DNA from 3 places in the Bacillus sp. EB106-07-01-XG149 genome. Region 3 is predicted to be linked to each of the others. Evidence: riboswitches for the same ligand, from Rfam matches in the RefSeq annotation. Region 3 holds a riboswitch; each other region holds the start of a gene.
What was found. A riboswitch is a leader RNA that binds a small molecule or an ion and turns the genes downstream of it on or off. The one in region 3 is predicted to bind S-adenosylmethionine.

Region 1 (4,245 bases), on a different contig from region 3:
AAAGCGTCTTCTGTACGAAAGAACCTTAGCCAACAGGGCTAAACAGTCGGTGCCGCTTTTCTTTATGATCCAGCTCCAGCGGCTAGATTGTTCGGTGGCTTCGCTTCTTCCTGTAAGGCAAAAAGCGCCTTTACGTCAGAAGCTCCATCCCCCTCACAATCTGAACGAGCTGCTTGCGCTTTTCTTTATGATCCAGCTCCAGCGGCTAGATTGTTCGGTGGCTTCGCTTCTTCCTGTAAGGCAAAAAGCGCCTTTACGTCAGAAGCTCCATCCCCCTCACAATCTGAACGAGCTGCTTGCGCTTTTCTTTGTGATCCAGCTCCAGCGGCTAGAACAGTCAGTCATTTCACTCCTTCACTTGAGGCAAAAAGCGCCTCTAGTTCAGGAGTTCCAATGCCCTCCTGTTCTGAACGAGCCGCTTCCGCTTTTCTTTTGCAAAAATAAACAGGAAACAACATGAAAATAACGAATATACTATATACTAAGTTAAAGGTTGTATAGTATATGGTGATCGGGTGATGACATATGATTTATGTGGAAAAAGTCATTATTGTAGAAGGTAAATCAGATAGAAGAAAGATTGAATCTATTATTCGTGAACCGGTGGAAATTGTTTGTACAAATGGTACAATTGGTTTGTCGAAAATGGATGAGCTCATTGATCAGTTTTTTGATAAGGAAGTGTATGTACTAGTGGATGCTGATGATGCTGGAGAAAAGTTAAGGAAACAGTTTCGAAAAGAATTTCCGCAAGCAGAGCATATTTATATTGATCGCTCGTACCGAGAAGTGGCAACTGCGCCATCTTCACACTTAGCAAATGTATTATGGGGAGCTGACATTGACGTTTATACAGAATATTTACGGTAAGGAATGATAGAAGTGATTGATTGGACAGGAGCCGAAGCTACAGCCCTAATAGAGAACGAAGAAAAAACAGTGTTATATGTATATACTCCAATGTGTGGAACATGCCAATTAGCAAAAAAGATGTTAACAGTCGTTGAGATGACAATTGAAGACTTGAAAATTGGAATGTTAGATTTAAATTATGCTCCGCATTTAGCGAAAGAGTATGGAATCGAAAGTGTACCGTGTTTACTTGTTTTTGAAAATGGGACACTCATGAAGAAGATATATGCATTTCATTCGGTTGAATATTTATATACGGAATTAAAGTAGGCGGCAAAGTTTTTGCCGCCTCGACATATTTCTCGGGAAATATGTCGAGATGCAGGGGGGTTACAGTATTTGTCGAGCGAAAGTAACAGGATTGCTCTTTAGTGAGAGGGAATGGTATGTGTAATAGAAAGTGATATGAAGGATGTGATTTAGGGTGAAATTATATTCTTTGCTGCAATCATTTGTAAATTACGCTAATGGTCAATATCATTTAGAGCCGCTTTTAAGACAAGGAGAAAAAACTGTTAATTTCCGCTTTGGAGATGAAAGTTGTTCGCTACAAATTTCAAGAGATTATATAGAGCTGCTACATGAGGAACGAGGAACAGAGCAAATCGTTTGTTTAGATGAGGAAGATGTAAAACAATTGGTGAACGGCAATGTAAGGTTGCAAATGTTAATGAACGATGGACGTGTACAATATTCAGGAACGTATCGAACGATGCTATTAGTCGAATCGATGTTTCATATATGTAAACCGATGTCAGTGGGTGCTTAAAAGTCTGAAGTTTCTTTTTTTACGAAAATTTCTGTTGACATGGCGTATGGATATTGATACAATTCAATTCATAAAATATAGACAATTTCATAAATTACAAATCAGACGAAAATGTAATCTGATTTCTCTTATCAAGAGAGGTGGAGGGACTGTGCCCTGTGAAGCCCGGCAACCGTCAACTTATGTTGAAATGGTGCCAATTCCTGCAAAGCAAATGCTTTGAGAGATGAGAGAGAGGGATAATGTTGTTATATACGCATATAAACCTTTCTGCTTCTCTAAAGCGGAAAGGTTTTTTTATTGTTTGAATGTGGAGGACATTCAAATAATAAAAGTAGTGATAACGGTGGACTACACGCATTAAACATAAAAAATTGCGGAGTCGACCAAAAATCTAGCTTCAGCGGCTAGAACAGTCGGTCGTTTCATCCCTTCCTATGAGGCAAAAAGTGCCTCTACGTCAGGGATTCGGGCGTCCTCTTGTTCTAAACGAGCCGCTTACGCTTTTTAAACAAAAAAAGGGGTGAACATCATGATCTTGTTAGAAAATGTAAAGAAAATATATAAAGCAAAAAGCGGTGATGTCACTGCTGTAGATAATGCCAATTTAAAAATAGACAAAGGTGAAATATTTGGTGTTATCGGATATAGTGGCGCTGGGAAAAGTTCTTTAATCAGATTATTCAATCAGTTAGAGAAACCAACTTCTGGCCAAATTACAATTGCAAATCGTGTGATTTCAGCAATTACAGGGAGTGAACTTCGTAAGGCAAGGCAAGAAATTGGAATGATTTTTCAGCACTTCAATTTACTTTGGTCACGAACTGTACGCGAAAATATCGAGTTCCCACTTGAAATTGCAGGTGTCGATAAGGCGAAGAGAAGAAAACGCGTCGACGAGTTAATTCATCTTGTTGGATTAGAAGGAAGAGGGGACGCGTATCCATCTCAGTTAAGCGGAGGACAAAAGCAACGTGTTGGGATTGCAAGAGCATTAGCTAACAACCCACAAGTGCTTTTATGTGATGAAGCAACGTCAGCTCTTGATCCAGAAACGACAGATCAAATTTTAGATTTATTATTAGATATTAATAAGCGTCTCGGTTTAACAATTGTACTCATTACACACGAGATGCATGTGATTCGAAAGATTTGTAATCGAGTGGCGGTAATGGAGAAAGGAAAAATTGTAGAAACGGGTCCAGTACTTGATGTATTCCGCAATCCGCAGAAAGACATTACAAAACGCTTCGTACAGCAGTTAACGGATTCTGAAGATACAAATGAAACGATTGAAAGTTTAATTGAAAAGTATCCAGATGGTAAAGTAGTTCGTTTGCAGTTTATCGGTGAAGCTGTAGAAAGACCAGTACTTCAAAGATTAATGCAACGCAGTGATATAGAAGTTAGCATTTTGCAAGGAAATATAGCACAAACGAATAACGGCTCTTACGGTAGTTTAGTTGTTCATTTAAATGGTGAGGAAACAGCGATTCAACAAGCAATAGAGGGAATACATCAAGATCAAGTAGAGCTGGAGGTGATTGCACATGGATAAGTTAATCGCAAATGTTGATTGGAATCAAATGTTAGAAGCAACTGGTGAAACGTTATATATGACGGCAATCGCAGCTCTTGCCACATTTGTATTAGGACTAATTTTAGGATTGTTACTCTTTATGACAGCGAAAGATAATTTATGGGAAAACAAAGCGGTTAACACGGGGATTGGAGCGTTCGTAAACATTTTCCGCTCGATACCGTTCATCATTTTAATCATTTTATTAATCCCATTCACAAAGATTCTGCTTGGAACAATTCTTGGAGCGAGTGCAGCACTTCCAGCTTTAATTATTGGAGCGGCACCATTTTACGCGAGAATGGTTGAAATTGCGCTTCGTGAAATTGATAAAGGTGTAATTGAAGCTTCGAAAGCAATGGGAGCAAAAACAAGCACAATTATTTTGAAAGTGTTAATTCCAGAATCGTTACCAGCATTAGTATCTGGTATTACTGTTACGACAATTGCTTTAGTAGGCTATACAGCGATGGCGGGAGTTGTTGGTGCTGGTGGCCTTGGAACACTTGCTTATTTAGAAGGATTCCAGCGAGGAAATAACGATGTAACAATCGTTGCGACAATTTGTGTATTACTAGTTGTATTTTTCATTCAGTGGATTGGTGATAGTTTAACGACTCGAATAGATAAACGATAATAAAAAACGGGAGGATGTTTTAAATGAAAAAATTATTACTTACAGCACTTATTTCAACTTCAATTTTTGGGTTAGCTGCTTGTGGCGGGAAAGATAAAGATGAAAAAAAACTAGTTGTGGGGGCTTCTAACGTACCGCACGCTGAAATTTTAGAAAAGGCTAAACCTTTATTAGAGAAAAAAGGAATTGAATTAGAAATTAAAAAATTCCAAGACTACGTATTACCAAATAAATCGTTAGCGGATAAGGATTTAGATGCAAACTACTTCCAGCACATTCCATATTTAGAAAAAGAAATTAAAGATAAAAAATATGATTTTGAAATAGCAGGGAAAATTCATTTAGAGC
Region 2 (4,245 bases), on a different contig from region 3:
ATGGGATATGCATTGTCACAAGGGCTAGTAACGGCGGCAATGTTTGCATACATTTCGGGCTCACCATTTGTGTTGCAGAACATATACGGAGCATCACCACAGCAATTTAGTTTATTCTTTGCGATTAACGGTATCGGTATTATTATTGCTAGTCAGGTTACGGGTCGTTTAGCGGGGAAAGTGAATGAGAAAACTTTATTCGTTTCCGGTATTATTATTGCAGCTGTTGGTGGTTTATCTTTACTACTGACAATTGTACTAGGAATAGGTTTAATTGGTGTTTTATGTTCGTTATTCCTTGTTGTATCAAGTGTCGGGGTTGTATCAACAACTGGTTTCTCATTAGCGATGAGAAACCAGAAACAAGCTGCAGGAACGGCATCGGCTTTATTAGGTTTATTACAGTTCATTTCAGGAGCACTTGTTGCACCGTTAGTAGGTATTGGTGGAAGCAACACCGCATTACCGATGGGGGTTGTGATAGCTCTTTGTGAAATTGGTGCTGTGTTATGTTATCTATTTATGGCCAGAAGAAGTGAGAAGCAGTTTGAACTGCAACAAAGACAAAATTTAGAGGCTTAATAAAAAAAGAGCTGATTCAAACATGTGTTGAATCAGCTCTTTTTTCATTTCTTTGAAATAACTTATACAGTGTTGTAAGGTGATGCAAAAGTTATTTGCATAAAGTGACGATACTGTGACAAAAATGTTGGTGTGTATATTAAGGTAGCGTCTTAAGTGTAAAAAGTAGGATGTTCTCGGTATAATAACAAGTGGAGATAAAAGAAACTATAATGAGTAGTAGCTGTAGATAAAAGGAGAAGAAGAGATGAAGAAGGTTTTGGGTATTGCTGTAATGGGAAGTATGATCCTTCTAGCAGGATGTAATGGAAATAAAGATACGAAAGAACCGAAAGAAAAGGTAGAGCAATCTACTGAGCAAACAGAAGAGATGAAAGAATACCGTGCAGTACATGAAAAATACGATATGAAAATGAATAAAGAAATTAATAAAGCACTACAGTTATTTGAAGTGGCAAAAGAAAAGGGCGGTAAGGAAATAACGAATGCTAACTATAAAGAAGATGTGCAAAAAGTAACGACTAGCATGCTAGAAGATATTGATAATATACGTAAAGAAATTCGTGTTCCAAAGTCGAAAGAGCAAGAACATGAGGTATACGCTGGTTTCTTGAATGAATCGGAACAAGCAATGAAAAAATTACAGAAGTTAGCTAAAGAAGAAGACTCATCATTGATTCGTGATATAGAAATTAACTTTGCAACAGCATCAACATACTATAAACGTTTTCAAGCAGAAACGAAAAAATAACCTTGCGCACGCGCAAGGTTATTTTTTCTTCTTACCATCTCCGTCTTCATTCTCGGATACTAATACATTCTGTTCTTCGTGAAATGCAGAGGTTATTTGTCCGGTAATATTATCGAATGGAGTATAAAAAGAAATGATACGTTTCTTTTTAATAAAGAGTTTATCCCGTAAAACCCCCACTGATTAAAGTTTCACTTTATAGAAGCCGATGATGACAAGTATAACGGATTGTTAAGGGTAACTCTATAGTAGTAAGAAATAAAAACTTATTTTTCTAAATATATCCAATTTGATTGACTTTTCATTTTTTCAGAATTATAATTCAAAATATACAATTTGAACCAAATAATAATATAGCAATTTACTTATCCAGAGAGGTAGAGGGACTGGCCCTATGACACCTCAGCAGCGGGTTCTGTAACAGGAACACCGTGCTAATTCCAGCAAGCAAGTCTTGAAAGATAAGTGATGGGCCTTCGTTTATTCAGCCTTGATCTTATTTTTTAAGATCAAGGCTTTTTGTGTTTTAAGAAGCGGAAAAGTAATAGGAACAAATATGTCAATAAAACAAAGTAAACACATTTGTTTAGGGGGTTATTGAAGTGTATGTTATTAAAAAACTATCGGTTATGGTGTTCACGCTATGGGTCATTACAACAGTAACATTTTTGATTATGCATATCATTCCAGGGGATCCATTTTCATCAGATGCGAAAATCTTTCCTGAAGAAGTGATACAAAACATGAGAGCGAAGTATCACCTTGATGAACCGTTATGGAATCAATATGTTGCTTATTTAGATGGCGTAGTTCATTTTGATTTTGGTGAATCTGTTCAATCCACAGGTCAAGGTGTATCAGAAATTATAACGACAGGATTTGGTCCCTCAGCGATTATTGGTTTACAAGCACTTGTTATTTCATTATTAGTCGGAATTGCAGCAGGTACATTTGCAGCTCTATATCATGGGAAAGTAATTGATTATAGTGTGAGCTTACTCGCGATTCTCGGTATTTCTATTCCAAGTTTTATTTTAGCACCACTATTTATACAAGTATTTGCTATTCAATTTGAACTTTTACCAGTAGCGTCTTGGGGCACATTCGAACATACGGTATTGCCATCCTTCGCATTAGCGTTAGGACCAATCGCGGTTATTACAAGATTTGTTCGCTCTAATATGATTGAAGTTTTGCAGAGTGATTATATTAAGCTAGCGATAGCGAAAGGCATACCAATTAAGAAAATCATTATAAGACATGCTCTTCGAAATGCGATTGTTCCAGTACTTACATTTGTTGGACCGTTAATGGCTGGACTTTTAACAGGGACTTTCGTTATTGAAAAAATATTTTCCATTCCTGGTCTAGGAAAATATTTTGTAGATAGTATTTTTAACCGGGATTATCCGGTCATTATGGGAACAACGATTTTCTATAGTGCATTATTAATTTCTTGTATTTTCATTACAGATATTATTCACCGTATTGTTGATCCGCGTATTCGTTCTATTACGTAAGGAGGGGGGACATTTAAATGGGAGCTTATGAAATCAATAAACAGTTATTAACGAATGAGGAGAAAAAAGAATTAACGATAAATAAAGATCAGCAAACGATTAGTCGAAAGAAGGAAGTGTTTCGCAAGTTTATATCAAACCCTATAGCAGTTTTAGGGGCAGTGACGTTATTACTAATTATTATTTTCTCACTGGTTGGCGAAAGTTTAACGTCATTTACTGCGAGTGAACAAGTGAAAGAAGCAACTAATTTACCTCCTAGTAGCGAGCATTGGTTCGGAACTGATGATTTAGGAAGAGACATATGGGCGCGTACTTGGGCTGGTGGAAAAATTTCACTAACAGTTGGATTAGTAGCAGCAGCGCTAGACATAGGTCTTGGTGTACTGATCGGAGGTTTTAGCGGATATGTAAGAGGGCGTAATCGTCTTGGAACGTTAATAGATGAATGGATTATACGAGGGATTGAAGTGTTATATGGTATCCCATATTTATTAATTGTTATTTTACTATTGATCGTGATGAAACCAGGACTTTTTACAATTATAATTGCTCTTGCGTTAACAGGATGGATTGGCATGGCACGTCTCGTTAGAGCGCAAGTCTTGTCTTTAAAACAAAGAGAATTTGTTATTGCAGCAGAGCGATTAGGTACATCGCATATGAAGATTATATACGGACATATCATTCCGAATTTAACAGGCATTATTATCGTAAATTTATCATTTACAATTCCAGCAGCTATTTTCTCAGAATCATTTTTAAGCTTTATCGGACTCGGAGTACAATCACCAGCAGCGAGCTGGGGAACGATGACGAACGATGCACTCGGGACACTACTAAGCGGAGAATGGTGGCAATTATTCTTCCCAGCAATCATGATTGCACTCATTATGTTTGCATTTAATGCAATTGGTGATGGTTTGCAAGATGCAATTGATCCGAAGATTGTAAAACGGAATCGAAAGGAGAAAAAACATGGGACAGCTCTTATCTTTAGAAAACGTAACATTGGCCGTTGAAAAAGAGAATAGTAAGCAAGCAATTGTGAAGCATGTTTCCTTTTCTATTAATGAAGGTGAAATCGTTGCACTTGTAGGAGAAAGTGGTTCAGGAAAAAGTGTTACAGCACAATCTATTGTCGGATTAAATCAAGAATCTATTCACATTGATGACGGAAGCATCTCTTTCCAATCTCAAGGATTGACGAATTTACAAGAATCAGAATGGAATCAAATTCGAGGGGAAGATATTTCGTTTATCTTTCAAGACCCTCTGTCCTCTTTAAATCCGACGATGAAAGTAGGAAGGCAAATTACAGAAGTGATTTTGCAACATGAGAAAAAATCGAAAAGAGAAGCAAAAGAAATTGCGATTAACTTATTAAATGAT
Region 3 (4,245 bases):
TCGCAATTATGGCAGGTATGACAACAGCTGCTTTAGTTTCTGGTAACACAGTATTACTAAAACCAGCTAGTACAACTCCTGTAGTAGCAGCGAAATTCATGGAAGTATTAGAAGAAGCTGGCTTACCGGCTGGCGTAGTAAACTTCGTTCCAGGTAATGGTTCTGAAGTTGGTGACTACTTAGTAGATCACCCTCGTACACGTTTCGTGAGCTTCACTGGATCTCGTGATGTAGGTATCCGTATTTATGAGCGCGCAGCGAAAGTAAACCCAGGCCAAATTTGGTTAAAACGCGTTATCGCTGAAATGGGTGGTAAAGATACAATCGTTGTTGATAAAGAAGCAGATCTTGAATTAGCAGCTAAATCTATCGTTGCATCAGCATTCGGATTCTCAGGACAAAAATGTTCTGCATGTTCTCGTGCAGTAATCCATGAAGATGTATACGATCACGTATTAAATCGTGCTGTTGAATTAACGAAAGAATTAACAGTTGCTAACCCAGCTGTATTAGGTACAAACATGGGTCCTGTTAATGACCAAGCTGCATTCGATAAAGTAATGAGCTATGTTGCAATTGGTAAAGAAGAAGGTAGAATCTTAACAGGTGGCGAAGGAGACGATTCTAAAGGCTGGTTCATCCAACCAACAATCGTTGCTGACGTTGCAGAAGATGCTCGCTTAATGAAAGAAGAAATCTTCGGACCAGTAGTAGCATTCTGTAAAGCAAAAGACTTTGATCATGCACTTGCAATTGCAAACAATACAGAATACGGTTTAACAGGTGCTGTTGTTACTAACAACCGTGACCATATTGAAAAAGCACGTGAAGAATTCCACGTGGGTAACTTATACTTCAACCGTGGATGTACTGGTGCAATCGTAGGTTACCAACCATTCGGTGGCTTTAACATGTCTGGTACAGACTCTAAAGCTGGTGGCCCTGACTACTTAGCACTTCACATGCAAGCAAAAACTACTTCTGAAACTTTATAAGAAATAGTAGAAGAGATCTTCGCAGTCTGCGAAGATCTCTTTTTTTTTTTTTTGAAAAAGTTTCTATATTTGGATCAAGATAGATATGAGTAGAAAAACTAATAAAGTAATAAGGTTTACTTCAGTAAATAAGGTATACTATATTTGTTGAATAGATTCTCTTTAAAGACAAGAAAAGTAGGTGAACAAAGTGGGAAAATATCAATTGGATTACAAAAGTCAGGTAGCCGTGGCAAAGTTTCATGAAAAACAGACGCCTGCCAAATTTGATAAAAAGCAGCAAATTGAAAAATTGCGTGCGGAGTATTTGAAAAAGAAGCAAAAATAAACAGATAAATAATATGTTACGTTTTTGATAGGAGAAACCAGTTCTAAGTACCATATATTACTATTCGGTACTTAGAACTAGCTAAACCCTATTAATATCGGGATAAACATGTAAATAGAAACAAAACAACGAGAAAAGTTGACTTATTAGTCATATTTTTTAGTATTCATTTTAAGAATTTCCTGTATAATACAATTTGAAAGAAAATCTATGGTTTGACAAGAAACACTCTTTTCGGTTTTGCTCACTGAAGGGAGTGTTTTTTTGTAGCCAAAAACTCCTCTGTACTCATTACAGTTGCATATACTCCATTTAAACTAGCCAAAATTGTGTTATGAATATAAACGGCCGGTATAGTAGCATTCTTAAAAGAAAGATCTTTTGTAGCACAAGCATCATGTATAACGGTACATGGAAAGCCGAAATCAAAAGCAGCCCTTACGGTAGCATCAATACACATATGAGTCATCATCCCGCATATGATGACGTGCTCAATGTCTAAACGTTGTAATTGTTCTAGAAGATCAGTTTCGCGAAAACTATTTGGATAATGTTTGAGTATAACGGTTTCTTCTCTAAGTGGACGTACGCTTTCATGAATATGTACACCTTCTGTATTGGGTAGGAAAAAAGTAGCGTCATCTTTTATTGCTACATGTTGGATATGAAAAATAGGTTCGTTTTTCGTTCTAAAGAGTTGTAGCAGCTGACTAGCATATTGGCTTGCTTCTACTGGATTACGCAATTCCATCTTTCCATGTGGAAAATAATCATTTTGAATATCAACGAGTAAAAGAGCTGTTTTCATATATTTATCTTCCTCCGATTTCATATTCAAATAATGGTATTCAATTTATAGAAAGGATTCTCCTTTTAAAAAATATGAAGGAGGAGAATTTAACATAACTTTAAAAATCATTATTGTATGTGATTTTTTATTTGAAAATTTTAATAGAGGGATAATTAATATTTTTCTAAAAAATGTATTGACTCTTATTATTCTGAGTTCTATAATGAGAATTAATTAAACGACAATTAAATCGATACATTCTTATCCAGAGAGGTGGAGGGACTGGCCCTACGATACCTCAGCAACGGGTTTTTTAATACCGTGCTAACTCCAGCAAGCCTATGAAAGGCTTGGAAGATGAGAAGATGTGAACGAGTACATATAAGTGCTCTCCTTCTTATCTTTACGGTTGATAAGAAGGAGAGCACTTTTTATTTTACCTCGAAAGCTCTACTTCAAGTTTTTACAGCATATAGGAGGGAAGAAAATGATTTCTTTTAACAATGTAAGTAAAGTATATGAATCAGGTGGGCAATCTGTTCATGCGGTGGAGGATGTAACGTTATCAGTTGAGAAGGGCGAAATTTTCGGTATCATCGGTTTTAGTGGCGCTGGAAAGAGTACGTTATTACGCCTAGTAAATATGTTAGAGAAACCAACGGCAGGAACGATTTCAATAGATGATAAAGATATTACATCACTATCGACGAAAGAATTACGAAAGCTAAGACAAAGAATCGGGATGATTTTTCAAAGTTTTAATTTATTTAATTCAAGAACAGTGTTTGGGAATATTGCATACCCATTAAAGTTAGCGAAAGTACCAAAGAATGAGATAAAAGAAAGAGTAAATGAACTGCTGAAGTTTGTAGGATTAGAAGATAAAGCAAACTATTATCCAGAGCAACTATCAGGTGGTCAAAAGCAACGTGTTGGCATTGCTAGAGCACTTGCAACATCGCCAGACATTCTTATATGTGATGAGGCAACATCAGCTTTAGATCCAGAAACAACGACAGAGATTCTGAACTTATTAAAGAAAGTAAATCGAGAATACAATGTAACGATTCTACTCATTACACATGAAATGCATGTTGTGAAAGAAATTTGTCACCGTGTAGCTGTAATGGAGAAGGGAAAGGTTATTGAAGAAGGAAAACTGTTTGACGTTTTCACACAACCAAAAACAAAGACAACTCAAAACTTTGTACGCTCCATTATTAATGATCATTTACCGGAAAGTGTTCTAGGGAAAATTCAAAATGGTGGACAAATTTATCGCTTAACATTTACTGGTGAAGAGACAGGGCAGCCGGTACTATCATATATCGCGAAAAACTATAACGTCGATGTAAACGTACTGTACGGAAATATTATTGAACTTCAAAATGTGCTATTTGGAAATCTACTTGTAGAACTGCAAGGTGAGCAGAAAGAAATTCAAAAAGCATTACAACATCTACGACTACAAGTGCAGCTGAAGGAGGTAGAAGCTCATGCGAGTTGATTGGAGTATATTTTGGCCCCGCATAGTAGATGCGACGGGGGATACCCTCTTAATGGTAATTGTAACCCTTATATTTGCTACAATTCTTGGTATACCTCTAGGTTTACTATTATATGTAACGAGAAAAGGGAACTTTTTAGAAAATAAATGGGTCTTTTCTATTCTTAATATCATTATTAACACAATTCGTCCGGTTCCATTCATTATCTTCTTAGTAGCTTTAAGCCCACTAACAAGAAGTGTTATCGGAACGACGATTGGAACAGCAGCAGCAATCTTTCCGATGACGTTAGTTGCATCAATCGGTATTGCTAGAATGGTTGAAACAAACCTTGTTTCAGTTCCAAAGGGAGTCATTGAAGCAGCTCAAGCGATGGGGGCTTCACCAATTAGAATTGTTTTTGAAATCCTTGTGCCAGAAGCGTTAGCGCCATTGATTTTAGGTGTTACGTTTATGACAGTTGGTTTAATTGAATTTTCTGCAGTTGCTGGGCTTGTCGGTGGTGGCGGTCTTGGTGACTTAGCGATGACATATGGTTATCAACGTTTTGATACATCAGTTATGTTCGTAACGGTCGTTTTACTTATTATTCTTGTACAGGTAGCTCAAAATTTAGGAAACTAC

Region 1: it holds a riboswitch for S-adenosylmethionine, as region 3 does, so the genes downstream of both, AC3WTA_RS21630 (methionine ABC transporter ATP-binding protein) here and AC3WTA_RS26305 (methionine ABC transporter ATP-binding protein) in region 3, are expected to answer to the same signal.
Region 2: it holds a riboswitch for S-adenosylmethionine, as region 3 does, so the genes downstream of both, AC3WTA_RS26960 (ABC transporter permease) here and AC3WTA_RS26305 (methionine ABC transporter ATP-binding protein) in region 3, are expected to answer to the same signal.

The regions. Positions count from the first base shown of each region.
Region 1 covers NZ_JBYTDP010000005.1:373,556-377,800, forward strand. Annotated here, with positions in the region: gene AC3WTA_RS21610 (hypothetical protein) at 88-444, shown strand; gene AC3WTA_RS21615 (toprim domain-containing protein) at 526-870, shown strand; gene AC3WTA_RS21620 (thioredoxin family protein) at 874-1,182, shown strand; gene AC3WTA_RS21625 (hypothetical protein) at 1,337-1,681, shown strand; SAM riboswitch class I at 1,807-1,914, shown strand; gene AC3WTA_RS21630 (methionine ABC transporter ATP-binding protein) at 2,214-3,239, shown strand; gene AC3WTA_RS21635 (methionine ABC transporter permease) at 3,232-3,897, shown strand; gene metQ (methionine ABC transporter substrate-binding lipoprotein MetQ) at 3,921-4,245, shown strand, end outside.
Region 2 covers NZ_JBYTDP010000012.1:61,519-65,763, reverse strand. Annotated here, with positions in the region: gene AC3WTA_RS26975 (multidrug effflux MFS transporter) at 1-582, shown strand, start outside; gene AC3WTA_RS26970 (hypothetical protein) at 830-1,333, shown strand; gene AC3WTA_RS26965 (DUF3951 domain-containing protein) at 1,352-1,513, opposite strand; SAM riboswitch class I at 1,696-1,801, shown strand; gene AC3WTA_RS26960 (ABC transporter permease) at 1,936-2,853, shown strand; gene AC3WTA_RS26955 (ABC transporter permease) at 2,871-3,875, shown strand; gene AC3WTA_RS26950 (ABC transporter ATP-binding protein) at 3,832-4,245, shown strand, end outside.
Region 3 covers NZ_JBYTDP010000011.1:26,744-30,988, forward strand. Annotated here, with positions in the region: gene pruA (L-glutamate gamma-semialdehyde dehydrogenase) at 1-995, shown strand, start outside; gene AC3WTA_RS26295 (hypothetical protein) at 1,186-1,323, shown strand; gene AC3WTA_RS26300 (cysteine hydrolase family protein) at 1,568-2,131, opposite strand; SAM riboswitch class I at 2,372-2,477, shown strand; gene AC3WTA_RS26305 (methionine ABC transporter ATP-binding protein) at 2,601-3,620, shown strand; gene AC3WTA_RS26310 (methionine ABC transporter permease) at 3,610-4,245, shown strand, end outside.